One region of the Kitasatospora sp. NPDC088134 genome, then DNA from elsewhere that is predicted to be linked to it. Evidence: riboswitches for the same ligand, from Rfam matches in the RefSeq annotation. Region 1 holds a riboswitch; the other holds the start of a gene.

Region 1 (4,156 bases):
GTAGTCCGGCGGGGCCCACGGGGTGTGCGAGAAGTGGCCGATCCGCAGGTCGGGGCGGCGGGCCCGGAGCAGCGCCGGGGCCAGCGACAGGTGGTAGTCCTGGATCAGCACGGCCGCGCCGGGGGCGGCCTCGGCGGCCAGCGCCTGGGCGAAGGCGGTGTTGTAGGCGAGGTAGGCGGCCCACTCGGTGCGGAACTCCGCGCCGAAGGCCGGCTCGACCGGCGTCTCGTACAGCAGGTGGTGGACGAACCACAGGGTGGAGTTGGCGACGCCGTTGTAGGCGCGGGCGAAGGTCTCCGGGTCGATGTCCAGCATCCGGACGGCCTGTCCGCCGACGTCGTGCCCGGCCAGGTCGAGCCGCCCGTCGGGGGCCTGCCGGGCGGCGGTGCGGTCGGCGTCGGAGAGCGCGGCGCACACCCACACCGCCGACGGGTCGTCGATCGCGGACAGGCCGGAGACCAGCCCGCCGCCGCCTCTGCGCAGGCTCAGGGCACCGTCGTCCTCCACCCGGAAGGACACCGGCCCGCGGTTGGAGGCCACCAGGATCGGGGCGGCTCCGGACGACTCGGGACGTTCGGTCACGTGATCGGCCATACAGCCAACCTTGCCGTGCGACCGGCGGGGCAAACCACTCGGCGCGGCCCGCCGCAGGTGAACAGTGGGTGCTCACCCGCCGCCCACGGAGCCCACCGGCGGCCCGGAGTAGCGGACCGGCACGAAACCGGGCAGCCACGGCGGACGGAGGAACAGGGCGAGCGCGACTGCGGCGGGCGGGGTCAGCAGGCAGCCGGAGGTGAACGGGTGCGGCAGGCCGAACCGGGGCCGCCGGTCAGCGGTTGCGGTACTCCGGGACGGTGGCCATCGGGGGGCGTTCCGAGGTCGGGACGGGGTGGGTGCGCGGGGTGAAGCCCGCGGGGGTGCGGGTGTACTGGGTGAGCAGGGGGCGGACCAGGTCCGGGCCGGCCTTCAGGCGGTCGGTGCGGTCCAGGCGCTCCAGGGCGGTGCGGTAGATGGTGGCGGCCATCCGGCCCAGGGCCTGGCCGTCCTGGTGGCGGTGGTGCCGGACGCCGACGTCGACCTGGGCCAGCGCGTCCAGCCCGACCAGCTCCAACGCGTCGACCAGCAGGCCGAGTTCGACGCCGTAGCCGGTCGGGAAGGGCAGCCGTTCCAGCAGGCTGCGGCGGGCCGCGTACTCGCCGCCGAGCGGCTGTACGAAGCCGGCCAGCTGCGGCCAGTGCAGGTTGAGCAGCGGGCGGGCGACCAGCTCGGTGACCCGGCCGCCGCCCGCCGGGACGACCGCGCCGTCGGCCTCGAAGGGCCGGTCGTACATCGCCTTGACCAGCTGCAGGCCGGGGTCGGTGAGCAGCGGGCCGACGATGCCGGAGACGAACGCCGGGTCGAACTCGCGCAGGTCGGCGTCCACGTAGCAGACGATCGCGCCGCGGGTGGCGTACAGGGCCCGCCACAGCACCTCGCCCTTGCCGGGGCCGGCCGGCAGCCGGGGCAGCACGCCGTCGCGGTGCACCACCCGGGCGCCCGCCGCGGCCGCCGCCGCGGCGGTGCCGTCCACCGAGCCGGAGTCGACCACCACCAGTTCGTCGACCAGCGGGTGACGCTCCATCAGCTCCGTCCGGATCGCGCCGACGATGGCGCCGACGGTGGGCTCCTCGTCCAGCGCGGGCAGCACCACGGAGACCGTGCCGGCCGGGCCGGCGGCGCGCTTGGCGGCGAGCAGGGCGGCCAGCGGCCGGTCGGCCGCCGTCCACGACCTGCGGCGCAGCCAGTCGGCCACCTCCGGCAGTACCCCGGGCTCGGGCTGCTCGGCCAAGGTCTCGCTCCCTGTCTCGGTTCGTCTCGGGTGTCGGACGCCGGGTGGGTCCGCAGCCGCCTTCGGATACAGTCTTCGTACTGCGGTCGGACCTTCGCACGTCGGGGTCGCTCGCAGCGTACGACCACAACTTCACACAGCTCATCCAGAGGGACTGAGGGAACGGCCCGTTGAAGTCCCGGCAACCCTCCCGTGCGGCCAGCAGGCCCGGCGGGACAGGTGCCAATTCCGTCCCGGACGCGACCGCGTTCCGGGGAAGATGAGGAGAAAGGGCCTCGCCACCATGGCTGTTGACACCGCCGCACCCACCGCCGTCGACCTCGGTCCGGCCACCGCGCTGTCCTGTCGGGAGTGCGGCACGCGCTTCCCGCTCGGCCCGAGCTTCGCCTGCCTGGAGTGCTTCGGCCCGCTGGAGATCGCCTACGACTACACCGGCCACGACGCCGAGGAGCTGCGCAAGCGGATCGAGGCCGGCCCGGCGTCGATCTGGCGCTACGCCCCGCTGCTGCCCGTCCCGGCCGATGTCGCGGGCAAGCCGAACCTGAACCCGGGCTGGACCCCGCTGGTCAAGGCCGACAACCTGGGCCGCGAGCTGGGCTTCACCGCGCAGCTGCACATCAAGGACGACTCCGGCAACCCCACCCACTCCTTCAAGGACCGGGTGGTGGCCTGCGCGATCGAGGCCGCCCGCGCCTTCGACTTCACCACCCTCTCCTGCTCCTCCACCGGCAACCTGGCCGGCGCGGTGGGCGCCGCCGCCGCCCGGGCCGGCTTCAAGTCCTGCGTGTTCATCCCGCACGACCTGGAGCAGGGCAAGGTCGTGATGGCCGGCGTGTACGGCGGCGAGCTGATCGGCATCGACGGCAACTACGACGACGTGAACCGGTTCTGCTCCGAGCTGATCGGCGACCCGGCCGGCGAGGGCTGGGGCTTCGTCAACGTCAACCTCCGCCCGTACTACGGCGAGGGCTCGAAGACGCTGGCCTTCGAGATCTGCGAGCAGCTCGGCTGGCGGCTGCCCGAGCAGATCGTGATCCCGATCGCCTCCGGCTCCCAGCTCACCAAGATCGACAAGGGTCTGCAGGAGCTGATCAAGCTCGGCCTGGTCGAGGACCGCCCCTACAAGATCTTCGGCGCCCAGGCCGAGGGCTGCTCCCCGGTCTCCGCCGCCTTCAAGGCCGGCCGGGACGTGATCAAGCCGGTCAAGCCGGACACCATCGCGAAGTCGCTGGCGATCGGCAACCCGGCCGACGGCCCGTACGTGCTGGACATCGCCCGCCGTACCGGCGGCGCGGTCGAGGACGTCACCGACGCCGAGGTGGTCGAGGCGATCAAGCTGCTGGCCCGGACCGAGGGCATCTTCGCCGAGACCGCGGGCGGGGTCACCGTCGGCGTGCTGAAGAAGCTGGTCGAGACCGGCCAGCTGGACCCGGCCAAGGAGACCGTGGCGATCAACACCGGCGACGGCCTGAAGACCCTCGACGCGGTCGCCGACGCCGGCCTGACCGCCGTGATCAGCCCGACGCTGGAGGCCCTCCGCGCCAGCGGAATTCTCGATTGAGCGCAGCCGCGCCACTGGCCTCGCCACCGCCTGACACCCCCCGCACCCCCACCCGACGCCGCCGTACGCCCGAGGAGCACCGCATGAGCGCCACCGTCCGCATCCCCACCATCCTGCGCACCTACACCGGCGGCGCCGCCGAGGTCACCGCCGAGGGCGCCACCCTGTCCGCCGTCATCGCGGACCTGGAGGCGAACCACGCGGGCATCGCCGCCCGCCTGCTGGACGACACCGGCAAGCTGCGCCGCTTCGTCAACGTGTACGTGAACGACGACGACGTGCGCTTCGCCGAGGGCCTGGAGACCGAGATCAAGGACGGTGCCTCGGTGTCGATCATCCCCGCGGTGGCCGGCGGCTGCTGAGGCCCCAGCGCATTCACGGAGCCGCCGCCGGACCCGGAATTGCTTTTCCGGCCCGTCCGGCGGCGGCTCCGGGCGTATCCGCGCACGTATCGGCCTGTGTATCGGCCGAATGCCGGGGGTTTCCCACCTGGTGGGCCGCTGGAATTCCGCTCGGGGCGGAGCGGTAGAGTGCCGGTGCGGGCGTTCCCCGTCGCGGACCGTTTCAATCCTGATTTTCCGCACCGCCCCGCACTCCGGCGCAGCCCGCGCACCGCACCGTGCCCCGCCCGTTCAGCGCCGCCTTCCGTCCCGGCTTCCGAGACGCGAGCCGGACCGTCCGCCGACCGTTCTGTCAGGCCGCCGTCAGAATTATGCCGGCGATTTGCGGTGGTGCGTCCGTTATGCCCGGTGGCAATTGTCGGCCGA
Region 2 (4,156 bases), on a different contig from region 1:
CCCGGGCCTGCGCCGAGCAGCGCTACCAGCAGCGCTGGGGCGCGGTCCCCGCCGAACTGCTGGGCGGGCACCCGCTGTCGGCGGCCCAGCTGTCCGCGCTGCCCCCGGCGGCCCCGGGCTGCGCGCTGCCGCCGACCCCGGGCAAGAGCCCCGAACTGTCGGTGCTGACCTCGCTGTTCGTGCACGCGGGCTGGATGCACCTGATCGGCAACCTGCTCTTCCTGTTCGTCTTCGGCCCGGCCGTGGAGGCCCGGCTGGGGCGGGTCCGGTTCCTGGTCGGCTACCTGGCGATCGGTTACCTGGCCACCTACGGCTACGCACTGGCCGAGGCGCACACCGCGGACGGCACCCGCGCGCTGGTCGGCGCGTCCGGCGCGATCGCCGGGGTGCTCGGGGCCTACCTGCGGCTGTACCCGAAGGCCCGGGTGACCGCCCTGGTGCCGCTGCTGCTCTTCCTCCCGCTGCGCTTCCCGGCCTGGCTGGTGCTCGGCCTGTGGTTCGCCCTGCAGTTCTGGTCGGTCGGCGCCGGCGGCTCCGGGGTGGCGTACCTGGTGCACGTGATCGGCTTCCTGACGGGCTGGCTGTTCGCCTGGGCCGCCCGTCCGGCGGGCGATACCCTGGGCGCACCTTCTCGAACAGGAGTTGCTCAGTGATCACCGCGATCGTCCTCATCAACACCGACGTCGACCGGATCCCCGAGATCGCCGAGGCGATCGCCGCCATCGAGGGCGTCAGCGAGGTCTACTCCGTCACCGGCACCTACGACCTGGTCGCCATGGTCCGGGTGCGCAACCACGAGGACCTGGCCGACGTGATCCCCGGCCGCCTCAACAAGGTCCCGGGCGTCTCCGGCACCGAGACCCACATCGCCTTCCGCACCTACTCGCAGGTCGACCTGGAGGCCGCGTTCTCGCTCGGCCTGGACGGCTGACTCAGCGCCCGGTGTCGACCACGCAACGGCCGCCCTCGCTGCGGTAGTTCCACTTCGCGCCGTCGTTGACCAGCTCGCGGACGGCGGTCAGGAACCGGTCCACGTGCTCGACGGGGGTGCCGGCGCCGAAGCTGACCCGGATCGCGTTCAGGCTGCGCTCCCCCGGCAGCGAGGGCTCCGGCGCCCCGCACTCGCTGGGCCCGGCCTCCTCGCCCCCGAGCAGCGTGCGCACCAGCGGGTGCGCGCAGAACAGGCCGTCCCGGACGCCGATCCCGTACTCGGCGGAGAGCGCCGCCGAGAAGTGCGAGCTGTTCCAGCCGCGCACCACGAAGGACACCACGCCGACCCGGGCCGAGCCCTCGCCGAACAGGTTCAGCACCCGCACCTCGGGCACCTCGGCCAGACCCGCCGTCAGCTTCGCGACCAGCGCCCGCTCCCGCTCCTCCAGCGCGTCGAAGCCCGCCTCGCTCAGTGCCCGGCAGGCCGAGGCGATCGCGTACGCGCCGATCACGTTCGGCGAGCCGGCCTCGTGCCGGGCCGGGCCGGTGTGCCACTCCACCGCGACCGAGCCGTCCAGCTCCCGGGCCACCGTCCGGCTCGCGCCGCCGCCCGCGAGGTACGGCTCCGCCGCGTCCAGCCAGTCGGAGCGGCCCGCCAGCACCCCGGCGCCGAACGGCGCGTACAGCTTGTGCCCGGAGAACGCCACCCAGTCGACGTCCAACTCCTTGACGGAGAGCCGGTGGTGGGGCGCCAGCTGGGCCGCGTCCAGCACCACCCGGGCGCCGTACCGGTGCGCGACGGCGGTCAGCTGGCGCACCGGCCACAGCTCGCCGGTGACGTTCGACGCCCCGGTCACGCAGAACAGCTTCGGCCCGTCCGCCGCGCCCAACAGCGCCTCCTCCAGCGCGGCCACCGCCTCGGCGTGCGAGCGCGGCGCCCGCAGGTAACGCACCGTCAGGCCCTCGCGCCGCCACGGCAGCAGCGAGGCGTGGTGCTCGGTCTCGAACGCGAACACCTCGGTCCCGGCCGGGACCGCCCCCGCCAGCAGGTTCAGCGAATCGGTGGTCGCCCGGGTGAACACCACCTGGTCGCCGTCCCGCAGGTCCAGGAACTCCGCGACGGTGCGCCGGCTCTGCTCGAACAGGTCGGTCGACAGCTGCGACAGGTACCCGGCCCCCCGGTGCACCGACCCGTAGTACGGCGCGTACGCCGCCACGTCGTCCCACACCCGCTTCAGCGCCGGGGCGCTCGCCGCGTAGTCCAGCGCCGCGTACCCGACCTTCTCCCCCGACGCCAGCGGAACCTCGACGTCCTGGCCCAGCACGGCCAGCGGCTCACAGATCTCGGTGGTCACGGACATGGGTGCACTCCTCCACGGGACAAGGACCCCGGGCGTGCGTCAGCCGGAAGTCCGCGCTTGCCACGCGGACGGTTCGCCGCACGGCCCGGTCCTCACCCAGGGCACCCCGCCACGGACGGAGGGTTGCCGGACAGCAAGCTGGGGCTTCGCGCTGTCACTCATGACCTGACCCAGAACCATACACGAGCCCCCACCGGTCTCAACCCCCGTCCACCACCCGAGACAGCGAGCCCGCCGGGCTTCGCGCTTCCGGACCCGAGGGAGCGAAGCTCCAGGGGCCCGGGGAACGGCGGTGCCGAGGGGCTGGCGTCCGACAGGCCGCGAGGCGCTGCGCCGTTTCGAGCCGAAGGTCTTCGGCGACAGCCCCGTAGCGCCCCACTGTGTTCCGGCGATCAGCCTCTCGGCCCCGCCGTTCCCCGGGCCCCTGCTTTTGCCTCCCGCCTCAACTCGCTTGTGTCGCCTCGGCCCAGCGCTTCAGCAGCGCCCCCGCCGCGCCCGAGTCGATCGCCCGCGCGGTGCGCTCCATCGCGGCGGCGAGCTGTTCCGTCAGCGGCGCGTCCGTGAGTTCCAGGGCCACCAGCGCGGCGGCGCTGTTGAGCAGGACGGCGTCGCGCACCGGTCCGGCCCCGCCGTTGAGGACGCGCCGCGCCACCTCCGCGTTGTACTCCGCGTCGGCGCCGCGCAGCGCCTCGATCCCGACCGGTTCGATCCCGACGTCCCGCGGGTCGAAGGAGGTCTCGGTGACGGCGCCGTCCCTGATCACCCAGACCCGGGAGGTGGTGGTGACCGTCAACTCGTCGAGCCCGTCGTCCCCCCGGAAGACCAGTCCCTGCGCGCCGCGCCGGGCGAGCACCCCGGCGATCAGCCCGGCCAGCCGGGTGTCGAAGCAGCCGACGGCGTGCGAGGTGACCCGGGCCGGGTTGGTGAGCGGGCCGAGGATGTTGAAGACCGTCGGGACGGCCAACTCGGCCCGCGCCTGGGCGGTGTGCCGCATCGACGGGTGGAACTTGGCCGCGAAGCAGAAGGTCAGCCCGACCTCCTCGGCGACCTGCGCGACCCGCTCGGCGGAGAGGTCCAGGTTGATCCCGAGCCGCCCGAGCACGTCGGAGGAGCCGGACGCGGAGGAGGAGGCCCGGTTGCCGTGCTTGACCACCTTCGCCCCGGCGGCGGCCGCGACCACCGCCGACATGGTGGAGATGTTGACGGTCCTGGCCCGGTCGCCGCCGGTGCCGACGATGTCGACGGCGGGGCCGGGGATGTCCAGCGGGAGGGCGTGCGCGTACATCGCCTCGACCAGGCCGGAGATCTCCTCGACGGTCTCGCCCTTGCCGCGCATGGCGACCAGGAAGCCGGCCACCTGCACGGGGCTGGCCTCGCCGGTCATGATCCGGTCCATCGCCCAGGCGGTGTCGGCCTGGGCGAGGTCCTGGCCGCCCAGCAGCGAGCTCAGCAGGTCGGGCCAGGTGCGGACCACCTGCGCGGGGTCGCTACCGCCGTTCGCAGAGTGCGCGTTCACCATGGCCCGGTCTCCAGCTCTCGTCAGTCGTCCCGGGGCGTCCCCGGGGAGTGACGTCAGCCTATCGAGCGAGCGGGGACGGCCGCCGCGAGTTGCCGTCCCCTTCTCTCCAGGTGAGACGCGCCGGTGAGACGGTCGGCCGGGACGGTCAGCGCCCGGCGGGGGCGCGGCGGGCCAGCCGGGCGCGCAGCAGCGTGGTCGCGGCCTCGGCGAGCGGGACCGGGTCGACCGGGTGGGAGAGCGCGGCGTCGGCGCGGCTCCAGGCGGCGAGCCAGGAGTCCTGCGGGCGGCCGATCAGGACCAGCACGGGCGGGCAGCCGTAGATCTCGTCCTTCAACTGCCGGGTGAG

What was found. A riboswitch is a leader RNA that binds a small molecule or an ion and turns the genes downstream of it on or off. The one in region 1 is predicted to bind S-adenosylmethionine.
Region 2: linked by a shared signal. The riboswitch ahead of ACIOHG_RS06170 (aminotransferase class V-fold PLP-dependent enzyme) and the one ahead of thrC (threonine synthase) in region 1 are both predicted to bind S-adenosylmethionine.

The regions. Positions count from the first base shown of each region.
Region 1 is NZ_JBIUTD010000014.1:68,656-72,811, forward strand. It holds gene ACIOHG_RS22090 (trehalose-6-phosphate synthase) at 1-594, opposite strand, end outside; gene ACIOHG_RS22095 (glucosyl-3-phosphoglycerate synthase) at 830-1,828, opposite strand; SAM riboswitch class I at 1,967-2,094, shown strand; gene thrC (threonine synthase) at 2,112-3,389, shown strand; gene ACIOHG_RS22105 (MoaD/ThiS family protein) at 3,473-3,751, shown strand.
Region 2 is NZ_JBIUTD010000003.1:75,758-79,913, reverse strand. It holds gene ACIOHG_RS06180 (rhomboid family intramembrane serine protease) at 1-653, shown strand, start outside; gene ACIOHG_RS06175 (Lrp/AsnC ligand binding domain-containing protein) at 650-931, shown strand; gene ACIOHG_RS06170 (aminotransferase class V-fold PLP-dependent enzyme) at 933-2,291, opposite strand; SAM riboswitch class IV at 2,340-2,457, opposite strand; gene trpD (anthranilate phosphoribosyltransferase) at 2,734-3,810, opposite strand; gene ACIOHG_RS06160 (hypothetical protein) at 3,956-4,156, opposite strand, start outside.